3 regions of the Neobacillus niacini genome follow, and region 1 is predicted to be linked to each of the others. Evidence: riboswitches for the same ligand, from Rfam matches in the RefSeq annotation. Region 1 holds a riboswitch; each other region holds the start of a gene.
What was found. Region 1 has a riboswitch for S-adenosylmethionine ahead of ACN6MT_RS10305 (methionine biosynthesis PLP-dependent protein). Riboswitches for the same ligand answer to the same signal wherever they lie in the genome.

Region 1 (4,675 bases):
ATGAATATAGAAGGGTGCCCATGGCACCATCACCTATTAAAATTTGGCTTTTTAATTTTTCTAAAAAGGTCATGATCATTCTCCTTGCTGCAAGACCAATAGTTTTTCTTTCACCTGATGTAAAGCCTGAGAGAAGTCATTTATGAGATCATCTGGATTCTCTAAGCCTACGGATAACCTGATGAGGCTGTTTTTAATTCCTCGTTTTTCCCTTTCCTCTTGCGACATCGCTGCATGTGACATTTTTGCCGGAAAGGATAGAATGGATTCGACCGCACCAAGACTAACGGCAAAAACAGGGATTTTTACATTGGTTAGAAAGACTTGAAGTGCTTTTTCATTCTGGAATTCAAACGATAAAACTGCACCTGGTCCAGCAGCCTGACTTTTTTGAAGCTCGTGCTGTGGATGATTTTCAAGGCCTGGGTAATAAACCTCTTCGATTAACGGGTGTTCCGCTAAAAATTCTGCTATTTTAATTGCTGATTTTTGTGACTGTTCGAGTCTGACATGCAGGGTTTTTATTCCTCTAAGCACGAGCCATGCATCCTGTGGCCCAAGTACGGCGCCGAAGGAGTTTTGTAAGGAATACAGCCTTTTACCTAATTCCTCATCCTTAACAACCGCTAGACCTGCAACCACATCGCTATGGCCGGATAAAAACTTAGTTGCACTATGAAGGACAACATCTGCTCCTAGTTCTAAAGGTCTTTGATATTCAGGGGTTAAGAAAGTATTATCTACATAAGTGATTGCGTTAATCTCTTTCGCAAAACTTGTAATTGCTTTGATATCCGTTACCTTCAATAAAGGATTAGACGGTGTTTCTACGTAAAATGCTTTGGTGTTAGGCTTGATTGCTGCTTTTACTTGATCAAGATCTGTCATGTCAACAAAGGTATGTTCAATTCCGAAGCGAGTCAGTACCTGAGTGACCATACGATAGGTACCGCCATACACATCATCGGTAATCACGATATGGTCACCAGATGATAAAAGAAGGAAGGCAGTTGAGATAGCAGCCATTCCTGACGAAAAAGCAAAGCCACGCGTTCCGCCCTCTAACTCTGCAATAACATCCTCAAGCGCTTCTCTCGTAGGATTTCCACTTCTAGCGTAATCGTATTTTCCGTAACGATCTAAATCAAATTGATGGAAGGTCGAAGCATGTTGAATGGGCACGCTAACGGCTCCCGTTGCCGGATCGACTTTATGCTGATTATGAAGGAGCTTGGTTTCAAAACTATAATTTTCTGAACTCATTATCTAATCACTCCTTCTTTTAATTTTGCTAATGCCTGTTCAAGATCTTGAACAATATCAGTTGGATCTTCCAGACCAACGGAGAACCTTAATAACCGGTTACAGACACCTGATTGAATTCGAATCTCTTCTGGAATATCTGCATGAGTCTGTGTTGCAGGATACGTGATAAAACTTTCCGTTCCGCCCAGGCTTTCGGCAAATGTGATAAGAGAAAGACTTTGAAGGAATGGATTTACCCAAGCTTCGTCTTGTAAGCGGAAGGAAACCATTCCTCCTTTTCCTGGATAAAGGACATCTGTTATACCATCATGATTAGAAAGGTATTCAACAATCGCCTTTGCATTGCTTTCATGTCTTTGCATTCTTAGTGATAAAGTTTTCATTCCGCGCATAACTAACCAAGAATCAAAAGGGCTAAGAACACCGCCGGCTCCATTATGATGGAAAGCCAATGCCTCACAAATTTCTTTACCCTTAGCAACAATTAGACCTGCAAGGACATCATTATGTCCGCCTAAGTATTTCGTCGCACTATGAATGACGATATCCGCGCCTAACAAAATTGGCTGTTGGAGAAGCGGGGTATAAAACGTATTATCAACAATCAGAACAATTCCGTGCTTTTTCGCAATTTTAGACACAGCACCTATGTCTGACTGCTGCATAAGTGGATTAGTTGGAGTCTCAAGAAAAATCGCCTTGGTTTGAGGGGTTATCCTTCTTTCAATTTCTTCTGGACTACAAGTATTAACATATTGGGTTTTCAAGCCCCATTTTTTAAATCCCTTTTCTAGTAAACGAAATGTTCCTCCGTACAAATCCTCACTCACAATCCATTCGTCCCCGGACTCGAAAAGAGAAAGAATCGTAAATATGGCTGCCATCCCTGAGCTGCAGGCAAAGCCTTGATCCGCACCTTCTAGGTCGGCAATCGCCTTTTCGAGAAGCTGGCGGGTAGGATTACCTGTACGTGAATAATCATACCCTGTGGATTGTCCAATTCCCTCGTGACGGTAGGCTGTTGAAAAATAAACAGGAGGATTTACGGTGCCTGTCACCGCATCACTTCTATTTCCAATTTGTGCTAACTTCGTATCAATCTTATATACCATTATCTTTATCCTCCTTTATATAAACAAAAAAAGCCTTCTATAAGAAGAAGACTTTTGGATGCACATTAGCATAGGTCATTCTTCTTATCTCACAAGTTAATAAATAACTTGATGGACTTAGCACCTTTTCAATGAAAAACAACATTGAAGGTTGCTGAGACTTCATAGGGCCATTCCCTCAGCCTCTCTTGATAAGAAAGTACAATATTTAGACTTTTTATAAAATTTACTACACTAAAGGAGAAGTGTCAATGCATTTTACAAATTAATATCAAACAATTATTAATGAAAGCGGTTAATCTTATTTTTTGTTTTTTTCCCATATTTTAAATTTAATATAGTTTATATATTCTTTGAAATCATCTTTATTAATTCCGTCTTCAATGGCTTTTTCTACTAAACTTTTCCACTCTTTATCAAGCAGCCAATCTCCACTGTTTTCTATCTGATTCTCTATTGAATCCATCCCAGTCAATAAATATTCAATAGAAATGTCTAAAGGTTTGGCAACCTTCATTAGAAAATGTATAGATGGATTTTTATTTAGGTTCCGTTCAATATAGCTTAAATAGGATTTTGATACATTAGCGAGGTCAGCTAATTCTGTAATTGAATATCCTTTTTGTTCTCTTAAGATCTTTATTCGTTCTCCAATCATAGGCTTCTCCTTATGACCAAATTTATAATTTTCTTTCCTTCTGGAAACTTGCAAAAAAAATGAGTAGAAAGACAATCTGCATATCATGGGGTTATTTAGAGTGTTTAGTAAAATAATGAGGCCCTGCAAATACACTTGAAAAGTATAAAGTGAATCCAATCATGGATTAACTTAAAAGGCTAGAGAGGAACAAACTATTTAAACATTAATCATATTATAAACTAAAAATTGTTCTCTTTAAAGAACTAAATTTTGATAAAAAAAATCATGGCTTTCTAAAATTTAAGAAGGAAATGTGTCAAATATTGAGGGAAAACAGGAAAAATTGGTATGTGTTTTGGATTTGTTTTTTCGACCCACAGTGCTATAATGTTCTTAATATCGAATTGGTTATTTGTGTAAAACGGGGACTCTTATAAATTGGGATTAAGTAACGATTAGTGCTAAAAAGTGTTTCACAGTATATGGAGGTGCAAGGATGAGAGTTCTCTTAACAGGTGGTTACAGAAGATTATGAATAAAAGGAGTTTGATACTATATTTTTCAGTATTAATGTCGGTAACAGCTATTCTTTTCTTATATAACAATGAAGTCAATAACAAATATGAACAGGAAGACAAAGTAGTAGCAAGGGCAGTTAATGTTCAGACCGAATATGTGAATGTGGATGAATTTGGTGCTAATGGAGAGGATTCGAAAGATGATTCCCAATCCATACAGGCAGCAATAGATTATAGTTATGATTCAAAAATTGGAAAAGTTAAGCTACTTGGAAATAAAAAATATATTTTGAAGCAGGGACTGGTATTAAAAGCGGGAGTTGAACTAGAATTTGGTCAAAATACGAGGTTAAGAATAGATGGGAATTTCCGAGCAATCGATGTGAAAAAGAATGCATCAATCTTAAATGGTGTTCTTGAAATTGTTAATCCTAACTTTAGTTCAGATGCCATTTACATCGACGGTGATCAGAAAATTTGGTCATGGGATAGAACGCAAATAAAAAATGTAACAATCGTAAACGCTGCCGGTTCAAATAAAGGTACAGGTATCCATCTTTATGCCGGTGAGTCAGGTCATTTCATTTCTTTTATTAACTTTATCGATATACGAATTGCTGGATTTCATACTGGTGTTAAATTAGAAGCTGTTAAACCAAAGGATAAAGATAAATATAGTTTTATTAATGGCAACCGATTTATAAATCTAACATTAGATGACTGTATAAGAGGAATTGATATTATTAGTTCCATTACGATTCCAAATGAAAGTTCTGGTAATGAATTTAGTGGTCTTCAAATTCAGGTGTCTAAACATACGAAAGAAGTAATAACAGTTAACGGTTCTGATAATAAATTTGAAGGTATGATATGGGACGTTCATCTTTTAAAGGACAATAAATCAATAATAGAATTTTCGAAGGATTCTATGAGGAATAGTTTATTTTCTAATATAGGATCAGCCTATATTAGAGATAAAGGGAAAAATAATTATTATTCTTCACCGGAAGAAGAGGCGAAGAATAATAGATAAAAGGCACAGCATTTTTGTTTATAGATAATTTATTTTCTTTGGAGGTTATTATGGACGAAAGAATCAATTTAAAATTATTTTTGCACATTATCCGAAAGAGAATACT
Region 2 (4,675 bases), 2.0 Mb from region 1:
CGCCGCTCCCCATAGGTAACGGTCTTCAGGAATATGGGCAAGACCCGCACTTCTTCGATTTGCTACAGATGTGCCATCCAAGATTGTCTCCCCTAAGCGAATACTGCCATTATCGATTTTTCTTAAACCTGTAATCGCCTGGATTAGTTCGGACTGACCATTCCCTGAAACCCCTGCAATTCCGACAATTTCTCCACGGTGTACGGTTAAAGAAAGATCATCCAAAATGGGTTTCTCCTCTTTCCCGCCAATGGTGAGGTTGTCGACTACTAGAAGAGGTTCACCGTCCAATTGGACTCGCTCGGTAAGCTTTTGGAGCTCACGTCCAACCATCAAGGTAGCTAACTGTTCAACATCTGTATGTTGTTTTAACACATTTCCTGTCACCCGGCCATTTCTTAGCACGGTAATTTGGTCCGCTACCTTCATTACCTCTGGAAGCTTATGGGTAATAAGAATAATACTCTTGCCCTGAAGTGCTAAAAATTCAATGGTTTTTAAAAGTTCCTCAACCTCAAGAGGCGTCAACACCGCTGTAGGTTCGTCGAGGATAATAATATCCGCACCCTGATATAACACTTTTAATATTTCAATCCGCTGCTGCTCCCCTATCGAGCAGTCCCCAGCTTTTTTCAATGGATTCACATTGATTTTATACTGATTGCTTAGTTCCTTTACTTTTTCGGCCGCAGCTTTTCTATTAAAGAAACCATTCCGTTTCGGTTCATGACCAATAACAATGTTTTCTGTTACAGTAAAATCAGAGAATAACATGAAGTGCTGATGGACCATACCAATTCCATTTTCAATCGCCTCGAGCGGTCCCGAAAATTTGACGTTCTTACCATTAAGTATGATTTCCCCGCTGGTCGGCTGTTCAAGTCCATAAAGCATCCGCATTAGGGTCGTTTTTCCGGCACCATTTTCGCCGACAATGGCCAAAACCTCTCCTTTTTTCAAATGTATTGAAATCTTGTCATTCGCAAGAAACTCACCGTACTTTTTGGTCATTTCCTTCATTTCTAACACATAGGTCATGGTTTGCCCCCCTTTAAAAATCGAAACCGACTACATCATTGTGCAGTCGGTTTACTTTTTTCAGATTAATTGCTCAGTGGATTTTTGATTTCTCTTTTTCCAGATACAATTTCTTCGTGAAGTGCTTTTACTTGGTCAATCACTTCTTGTCCAACAAAGCTGTTAAGCGGAGTTTTGCTTTCATGTGTTACATATGTTAAGCCAACGCCCTTTTCCTTCAAGCCATACTCGACCACACCAGATTTAAAATTGCCATTTGCAAATGCTTTTATCGTTTCATAGGCAGCAGCATCTGTTCCTTTAAGCTGTGACAGAACTACGTGCTCAGGATCTACCTCAGTACGGTCAACGTCTTGACCTGATGTAAAAAATCCCTTTTCTTTTGCTGCTTCAAATACTCCTAGATCACCGACTGCAGCAGCCCCTGCCACGAAGTCTGCTCCTTTAGAAGCTTGTAATAAAGCTAATTCTTTTGCCTTCGCAGGATCTGTAAATCCTCCAACGTAGTTTACTAAGAACTCCGCGTCTGGATTGGTTTCCTTCAACCCTTGTTCAAACGCAACTGACCATTTTTTCATAAGTGGAATATCCATTGCTACTACCATACCCACTTTGTCGGTTTTGGTAGAAAGACCTGCTGCAGCTCCAAGTAGGAATGCCGCTTCGTGCTCTCTGAAATTTACACTTTGAACATTTGGAAGGTCTACAACGGTATCAATAATCGCAAATTGACGATCCGGATTTTCTGTTGCTACCTTTTTCAATGCATCCTCAGATTCAAATGATGAAGTAATGATTAAATCGTATCCTTCTGCCACAGCTACGCGAAGGTTTTCTTCGATTGCTGAATGATCAGTAGATTCGATTGTGTTCAATTCCACTCCAAATTCTTCTGCTGCTTTTTTTGCACCTTCATCCATTTGCTGGAAGAATGGGTTAACCCCAATTTTCTCAGGCAGAACAAGTGCGATTTTCTTCTTATCCTCTTTGTTTGACGAAGTATCTTTCCCAGATGATTCTTGTGCCCCACATCCTGCTACAAGCAGGACTAAAGCTAGTACGATAAGTGAAAGTAGTTTTCTCATGATGTTCCCCCTGTGTAATATTTCGTTTTTATTACTATTTGTCTACTAATTTACTAAAAAAGTTTAAATATAGCAATACAAAATCGAACATTTTTTAAATATTTTATTTTAATGTTCGTGTTTTGCTGTTTCGGCCCATAAAAAAAACCTCTTCCGAAAGATAGGAAGAGGGTTTATGACGATACTCTTCCTTATCTTTCAGAACGAACTCGTTCTGTAGGATTTGGCACCATACTATATAAATATAGCGGTTGCCGGGCGTCATCGGGCCAGTCCCTCTGCCTCTCTGGATAAGGTAAACGATATGTATGAAACGTAAACATTATAAACATCATAACAATAATAAAAACTAGATTTATTATATTTTAAAAGTTTTAAAATTACAATACTTTTTAAATAGTAAAAAAACAAACTGCTTTTCAACAGTTTGTTTTAGTGGAGAATTATTGCTGCAGCAATTTTTCAATATGTTGTATGGCACCTTTAAGCCGTCTCTCATAATCACCCATCAAGATCTTATAGTCAATATCATGCTTATTTAATAAATCCTTTAGGTGCAGATTGTTTTTGTCCCTAACTTTCTCATCACCGTGAACACGCAAGCCGTCATCCACCCATTTTACATCGGGCTCCAGGAAAAGCCATAGATCATAATCTTGTAGTTTTGCGATTTCATCAAGGATCGGCTGATCTGCTTCATTATATAGATGGGAGTAAAATTGAGTTACGATGGCTTCGGTGTCGATAAACACAAGCTTATTTGCTTTTTCAATTGCTTTAAATTCTTCCATCTTATGCCCATAAGCAATTCGTTGATAATCTTCTTTCACCATAATTCCGTCGCAGCCGCCTAATTCTTCACATAAAGACCGCCCATATTCCTCGACATAGGTAGTGTTATAGATTTTGGCAAGGTTTCGAGTTAAGGTTGATTTCCCACAGCTTTCTGTCCCAATTAACACAATCTTTTTTATAAAATAAGGCCGAACAATATCAGGAATAAACTCCCAATGTTTAAAGACACCCTCGTTACGAATGGTTGTAGCTGAGATGTTTACTTGTGAGCGCGTGGGATCAATCAGTTTATGCTTTGCACTAGGATATAATTCTTTAAACATCTCATTATATTCATGCTCTGAACTAAACACGTAACCGATTGGCTTTCCAATTTCTCTTTTTATGAATTGTGCTCCCTCTGCCCAATTGTAATTGTCGTTATCTTGATCATCTTCAATACTGATTACTTTTACATTCGGCATATCTTTGGTTAATTGCGAAAGCCAGCGTAACCGGATTTGAGCTGGAATATAGTTCATTTTTGTATTCTTACAAAGCTCTCTGTCTCGTAATTCGCTATGAGATAAAACAACATACAGTTCATCCACTATCGTTGAGGCGTGAACAATGGCATAAACATGACCAAGGTGCAGGGGCAAGAATTTTCCTCCGATAAACCCAATTGTCATTTAAGCCGCCTCCTGAATTTGTTTGATTGATAACTTTCTCCAGTTCACATAGCCGTAAATGCTATTGACCAGAAATGCTGACCACATGACTAACATGGAGACATCATTTCCACCTTGAGAGATAAGTGCACCCAGCCATAAGAAGATCGATAAGACATTGACTGAAATCCATAAGAGCCATTGTTCCGTATACCGTTTCAACATCAAAATTTGTGCTGCAATCGATAAAACATTTGTGGCTGAATCCGTCCATACAAGATTGCCGCCTAGGTATTTTAAGAAAAAGCCATATCCAATCGTAAGAATGAGGATCGATAACAACGTATAGAACCAGCCGGTTTTTGTAAGACTTTTTACCATGACATCTTCCCCTTTTACACCCTGTTCGGTTTTGTTCTTTTTCCACAAATAGATTCCGATAAATTGTACCGGAAAATAAAACAGCGCATTTAACATCACTTCACCGTAAAGACCATAGCCATATGCGATATAGGCGTAGGTTAATGTTTGGACAATCCCAAAATAGTAATTAGCGATTTTCCCCTTAGCAACCAAAACGACGCAAAGCATACCGCTTATAGATGAAATAAAGCCTAGTAGTGAGTCTGACCAAGCAAAGAACAAGTAAATGTTAATGAAAGTAAAGGTTAACAACCATCCTATTTCAAATCGCGTCCAATTCTTGAATATCCCCATTTGTATCTCTCCCCTAGCCTTTTAATTTATTTCTATAAACAGAAACAATTGGTTGATAATCGGTAAACCGGTACAGCTGCGCTGGTGTTTTTGAATAGGCATTTGATTTCTTTGGTTTTCCGTTTTCCAAAACCGCTTCAATAAAGGGCAGTGTGGGTGCTTTCCTAAAAAATGCGGCATCGGTCGAGATGGCTGGATCATCCAATACGGTTAATAAAACGCCTTGCAGCTCTGATAACACGAATACTTCCGGAAGGAAATGTTTTGCAAGTGTGGTGAGGGCCATATCCTTCTTAATAAACCATAGGGCGTCATCAATAATGCTGCGATGGTCGAATGCAAGATTAAGGGCTAGAGCCTCTTCCATAGAAAAGAGTTGAATATCTTGAG
Region 3 (4,675 bases), 2.1 Mb from region 1:
CGAACATCAGCTGGGATATCGTCAGACTTTGTTTCTCCAACAAGCGGGTTAACGAATAGTCCATCCACTGTTTCAAGTGCCGCTTTTTGAATGTATTCATGAGCACGGTGAATTGGATTTCTAGTTTGGAAACCTACGACGGTCTTCCAGCCTTTTTCTTCAAACAACGCACGAGTTTCCTTTGGCTCGAACCAAACATCGCCGAAGATTCCTTTTTCCGGTTTTTTAACCAACACTACATCGCCAGCCACATAGACAGGTCCTCTTTCATAAAGACGCTTAACTCCCGGATGAGCGGTTTCTAGTGTCCTATAAACCTCAACTGCTTCTTTATCTAAATTCGGTTCATACCATTCTGAAACGGTAATAACCCCATATACCTCTTTATTGTAAATTAGCTTGATTTTCTCCCCAACTTCAAGCGTTGCTGCTGTTTCATAGGAAACAGGAAGTGTAACGGGAATAGACCAAATTGTATTATCTGCAAGACGCATGTTCTCCACAACATTTTCATAATCGGCTTTTCCAAGGAAACCGGTTAGTGGACTAAATAAACCAACACCGATCAACTCAAGATCACTTAAGGCAATGGCGTCAATTTGAAGTTCTTTTTCAATGGATGTTACATCATAATTTGGATCAAATGCTTCGATAAGTTTACCTCCATGAGGTGCTGGTAAAAATGACAACTGAATCAAACCTTTCTTAATTGAATTTGCGTTTTTTTAGTAAAGATCCTCTAAATTAGAGATTTATATCAACGATAAAAACTATTAAAAAAATAATCCTTATCGATGAAATCAATTGTTTTTCATTAAGTCTCTCAGACTACTTTTCTACTGCTTCAGCAACTGGGTGATTTGACCGTTTCATCAATGACGAAATTCCAAATACAGAGATTAAAACCCCTGCCATTGCTACAATCGGATAAAAGTTATGTTCTATCAGCATTTGGATAAGCGTGTAAGAAAGTACCATGGATAAAACAGGTGACACAATCCAAACCGTTAGAAGCTGAACCACAATACCCTTTTTTAAGACTGACTTGCCATGCTTGGCAAAACCAATTCCGATAATTGAAGATGTTGTGATTTGTGTCAGCGGTACAGGAATGCCAAAAACGGAGGCCGCAGTCACAATCGCTGCTCCTGTTCCGGAAATGACACAGCCTTCTTCAAGCCGAAGCGTGGTAATTTTCTTTCCATTTGTTTCTAAAACACGATGTCCTAAAAGAATCGCACCAGCGGCAACAAAAAGCCCGCCCCAGAAAATACCGCTGCTAGTTGACATGATATCTGCTCCGACAAGCGGTCCAACCGCATTGGCGACATTGTTCATCCCTGCTGAGAAAGCTTCAAATAACCCCATGCATACTACAAGAACAGAAAGGATCGGTATGGCTTTCGGTGCTTCCATCCATCGTTTCAGAGTTTTAATTTTCAATAGATTTGCAGCAAGAATGGCAATTAAGAATGCCGCAAAAGGAGTTAGGAGCCAAAAGACCATAATCCATGCTAACTTACTTACAAATACGGATTGATAAACGATACCAGCCCCTACCACTGATCCTACAGCTACTTCACTAGTGGAAAGTGGAATCCCGAATATATTTGCTAAGAATAAGGAAAGTGCAGCTGAAGCTAAAACGATTAGCGCGACGGGTACAGTAAACGTACTGTTTGGTACAATTCCGCTGCCAATTGTTTTTACCACTTCGCCTCCTCCCAGCCAAGCGCCAAAGAAAACGGCAATCCCGCATAGTAACAATGCCAGCTTTTTCTTAACCACTCCTGCTCCATAAGAAATACCCATTGAAGCGGCCGCACCACTTGCACCAATATTGACTGCAAAAAATAATCCTATCGTCACTGCTATAATTGTGAGCAAACGAAAAGCCCCCTTCTAGGAAGTGTGTAAGCCACACTCCGTTTTTCCGCTTCCCACCCAGCGTCCTGCACGTGAATCACCATCTGCACTAACAGGCTGTGTACAAGGGAAACAGCCGATACTAGGGTAATTTTGATCGTGCAAGGTATTATAAGGGAGATCTTTTTCCTTGATATAGGCCCAAACTTCGTCCCATGTCCAGTGAATGAGCGGACAGATTTTAATGTTCTGAAACTTTACATCTTTATTTAAAAATTGAGTGTTTGCTCTTGTTGGTGATTGCTCTCGCCGAAGCCCTGAAATCCACGCTTGTTTAGCTGTCAGTGTTTCCCTTAATGGTATAACTTTACGGATATTACAGCATTGGTTGGGCTCCCTTTTCCACAGCGCTGATCCATATTGTTCACGCTGTTCATCTAAGGTTAGCTTTGGCAGCTTCCGTTCAATTTTCAATGATGGGAAGCGTCTTTCGATTTTGTTAATTACCTCATAGGTTTCAGGAAAGTGTAAGCCAGTATCTAAGAAAACAATATGAGCATCTGGCTTAACCTGTTGGATAAGGTCGATTAATACAATTGCTTCTGCACCAAAACTGGATGCATAAACGATCTGGTCTTCCGGATAAGAGCTATAAGCATACTCCAATACCGCTTTTGCTCCTTTGGTTTTATCCTCAATTGAAAATTGATCGGATATCTGGTTCCAATTTTCATACGTAACCGGTGTATTCATTTACTACAATCCTCCTTTTATTTATCAAAAAAACCTTCCCCAAAAAGGAAAGGCATCTCACGATTGTTTAACGCCTTATCTCCCAAAATGGACACCACTTTGCTGGAATTAGCACCTTACACAGCAGGTTGCCGGGCTTCATTGGACCAGTCCCTCAGCCTCTCTTGATAAGTTATGGTAATTGTTGAGATTAATCCTACCATACCCATAGGATTTGTGTAAATAAGTAAAATAAAAATTTTGAAAAATAAATTTTCGACTTTTTTCCAACAAAAAACGCTCTAGACGCATATACGGTCCAGAACGCTTTTGTTAGTAAATACTATTTTCAGGCTGACTTACTTTTTTCCATTTTTCTAATTGACTCAAACCTCGTTGTTCTGTTAGTTGTTGATTCGCGATCTCTATACCTTCACCAATACTGTTAACAGCACCAAATAGGTAATACCTAATGCCAGTATTAAAGAGCACTTGATTGTAAAATGGCTGTAATGTTGTAGATTGTTCTCCGCTGAGTATTGCCAGTTTCATGTCAGACTGTTCTTGTGCAGATAGTTTACTATCTTTGTCTGGTTCTTTCACCAATAGGCCATATTCCTCAGGTTTTACAATGGAAGATTCAATCTTATTGTCTGTTATTTTATAAATAAAGCTGTTGCGGTGAACAGGTAAATCCTCTGAGCCTTCCATTCCCTGTACGACATAGACATTTTTAAAGGAAAGCTCTTTAAAAATAGGCGCAATTTTGTTGATCGCTGTCCGATGATAAGCACCCATCATTAGTGATTCTGCATTCGCGAGGTTCAATAACTTTTCTACTGTATTAAAAAGTGTCCTTACCCCGAGCTCCTTACGAATTCTGCGCAGATTCCCTAAACTAGCGCAATATTCTTCGGTATTTGCGAAGGCAATTCCTGCTTCTTCGATTGTTTTTGCCAGTCCTAGCGGTGTTTGAGTAACATTCAAACCTAGTTCCGATAGGATTTCCATGATTGTTGTGCCATATTTTGGAGGCAGTGAATCACTTCCATGTAAAAATACGGGCATCCCGTATTCAGCCATTAATATGGCAGTTGGTATACTTCCTGTGAAAGAGTTTCTCCCATTATACGGACTGGCTAAATCAATAAGTGACTGGTTTGGCGATTCTAGTTTAGTACTAACATCTTGATAGGCATGTACAAATGCGAGCAGTTCCTCTGGCGATTCCGTTTTCAAGCGGAGTGCAATCAGATAGGCTGCAATTTGGGCGTCTGTTGCTTTGCCACTAATAAGAGATTGAGCGACTTCTTTAGTTTGATGGTAGTCTAAGTCTTTTGACCCTCTTTTTCCCCTTGCGACTTCTTTAAGCCATTGTTGCATAACTTTCTGCCTTCCCTTCCGGTTCTAGTAAACTTATCTTATCACGGAAGGTAACCACTTCTCCAACAACGATTATTGCAGGATTTTGAATCCCTTCTTTTTCAACCACGCTAACAATTGAACCTAGTGTTCCTGTAACCGTACGCTGATGGTTAGTTGTCCCTTGCTGAATAATCGCGACTGGGGTGCTTTCGTTTTTTCCATGCGTGATTAATTCCTCGCAAATAAACGGAAGGTTCGTGATCCCCATATAAATCGCCAGCGTGTCAACCGCTGTTGCCAGGCCCTTCCAATTAACATCCGTTGGTTTCCCTTTCGGCTTATGCCCTGTTACAACAGCAAAAGAACTGGCTAATTCCCGATGGGTAATTGGGATTCCAGCATACGCAGGGACTGCTACTCCTGCTGTTATCCCCGGGACCACTTCAACCTGAATCCCATTTGCCACCAAGGCTTCAACCTCCTCCGCTCCTCGTCCAAATACGAAAGGATCGCCGCCTTTTAGACGGACCACCGTTTTTCCCTGATTGCTGTATTTAACTAAAAGATGGTTAATCGTATCTTGCTTTATTGGATGATGATTTGGTCGTTTTCCACAATAAATGAGATGGCAATCCCGTTTTGCATCCTTTAATATTTCTGGATTAACCAACCTGTCATATAGTATCACATCTGCCTTTTGGATACATCTTAA

Region 2: another riboswitch for S-adenosylmethionine. It lies ahead of ACN6MT_RS20735 (BMP family lipoprotein); the one in region 1 lies ahead of ACN6MT_RS10305 (methionine biosynthesis PLP-dependent protein).
Region 3: another riboswitch for S-adenosylmethionine. It lies ahead of ACN6MT_RS21245 (phosphoadenylyl-sulfate reductase); the one in region 1 lies ahead of ACN6MT_RS10305 (methionine biosynthesis PLP-dependent protein).

The regions. Positions count from the first base shown of each region.
Region 1 covers NZ_CP183883.1:2,184,018-2,188,692, forward strand. The annotation lists gene ACN6MT_RS10295 (bifunctional homocysteine S-methyltransferase/methylenetetrahydrofolate reductase) at 1-73, opposite strand, end outside; gene metC (cystathionine beta-lyase) at 76-1,263, opposite strand; gene ACN6MT_RS10305 (methionine biosynthesis PLP-dependent protein) at 1,263-2,378, opposite strand; SAM riboswitch class I at 2,460-2,576, opposite strand; gene ACN6MT_RS10310 (helix-turn-helix domain-containing protein) at 2,680-3,036, opposite strand; gene ACN6MT_RS10315 (hypothetical protein) at 3,550-4,569, shown strand; gene ACN6MT_RS10320 (YveK family protein) at 4,620-4,675, shown strand, end outside.
Region 2 covers NZ_CP183883.1:4,199,527-4,204,201, forward strand. The annotation lists gene ACN6MT_RS20730 (ABC transporter ATP-binding protein) at 1-1,038, opposite strand, end outside; gene ACN6MT_RS20735 (BMP family lipoprotein) at 1,104-2,123, opposite strand; SAM riboswitch class I at 2,312-2,420, opposite strand; gene nadR (multifunctional transcriptional regulator/nicotinamide-nucleotide adenylyltransferase/ribosylnicotinamide kinase NadR) at 2,567-3,589, opposite strand; gene pnuC (nicotinamide riboside transporter PnuC) at 3,590-4,285, opposite strand; gene ACN6MT_RS20750 (NUDIX domain-containing protein) at 4,299-4,675, opposite strand, start outside.
Region 3 covers NZ_CP183883.1:4,291,689-4,296,363, forward strand. The annotation lists gene sat (sulfate adenylyltransferase) at 1-689, opposite strand, end outside; gene ACN6MT_RS21240 (anion permease) at 829-1,887, opposite strand; gene ACN6MT_RS21245 (phosphoadenylyl-sulfate reductase) at 1,903-2,619, opposite strand; SAM riboswitch class I at 2,692-2,793, opposite strand; gene ACN6MT_RS21250 (anthranilate phosphoribosyltransferase) at 2,932-3,981, opposite strand; gene cobA (uroporphyrinogen-III C-methyltransferase) at 3,965-4,675, opposite strand, start outside.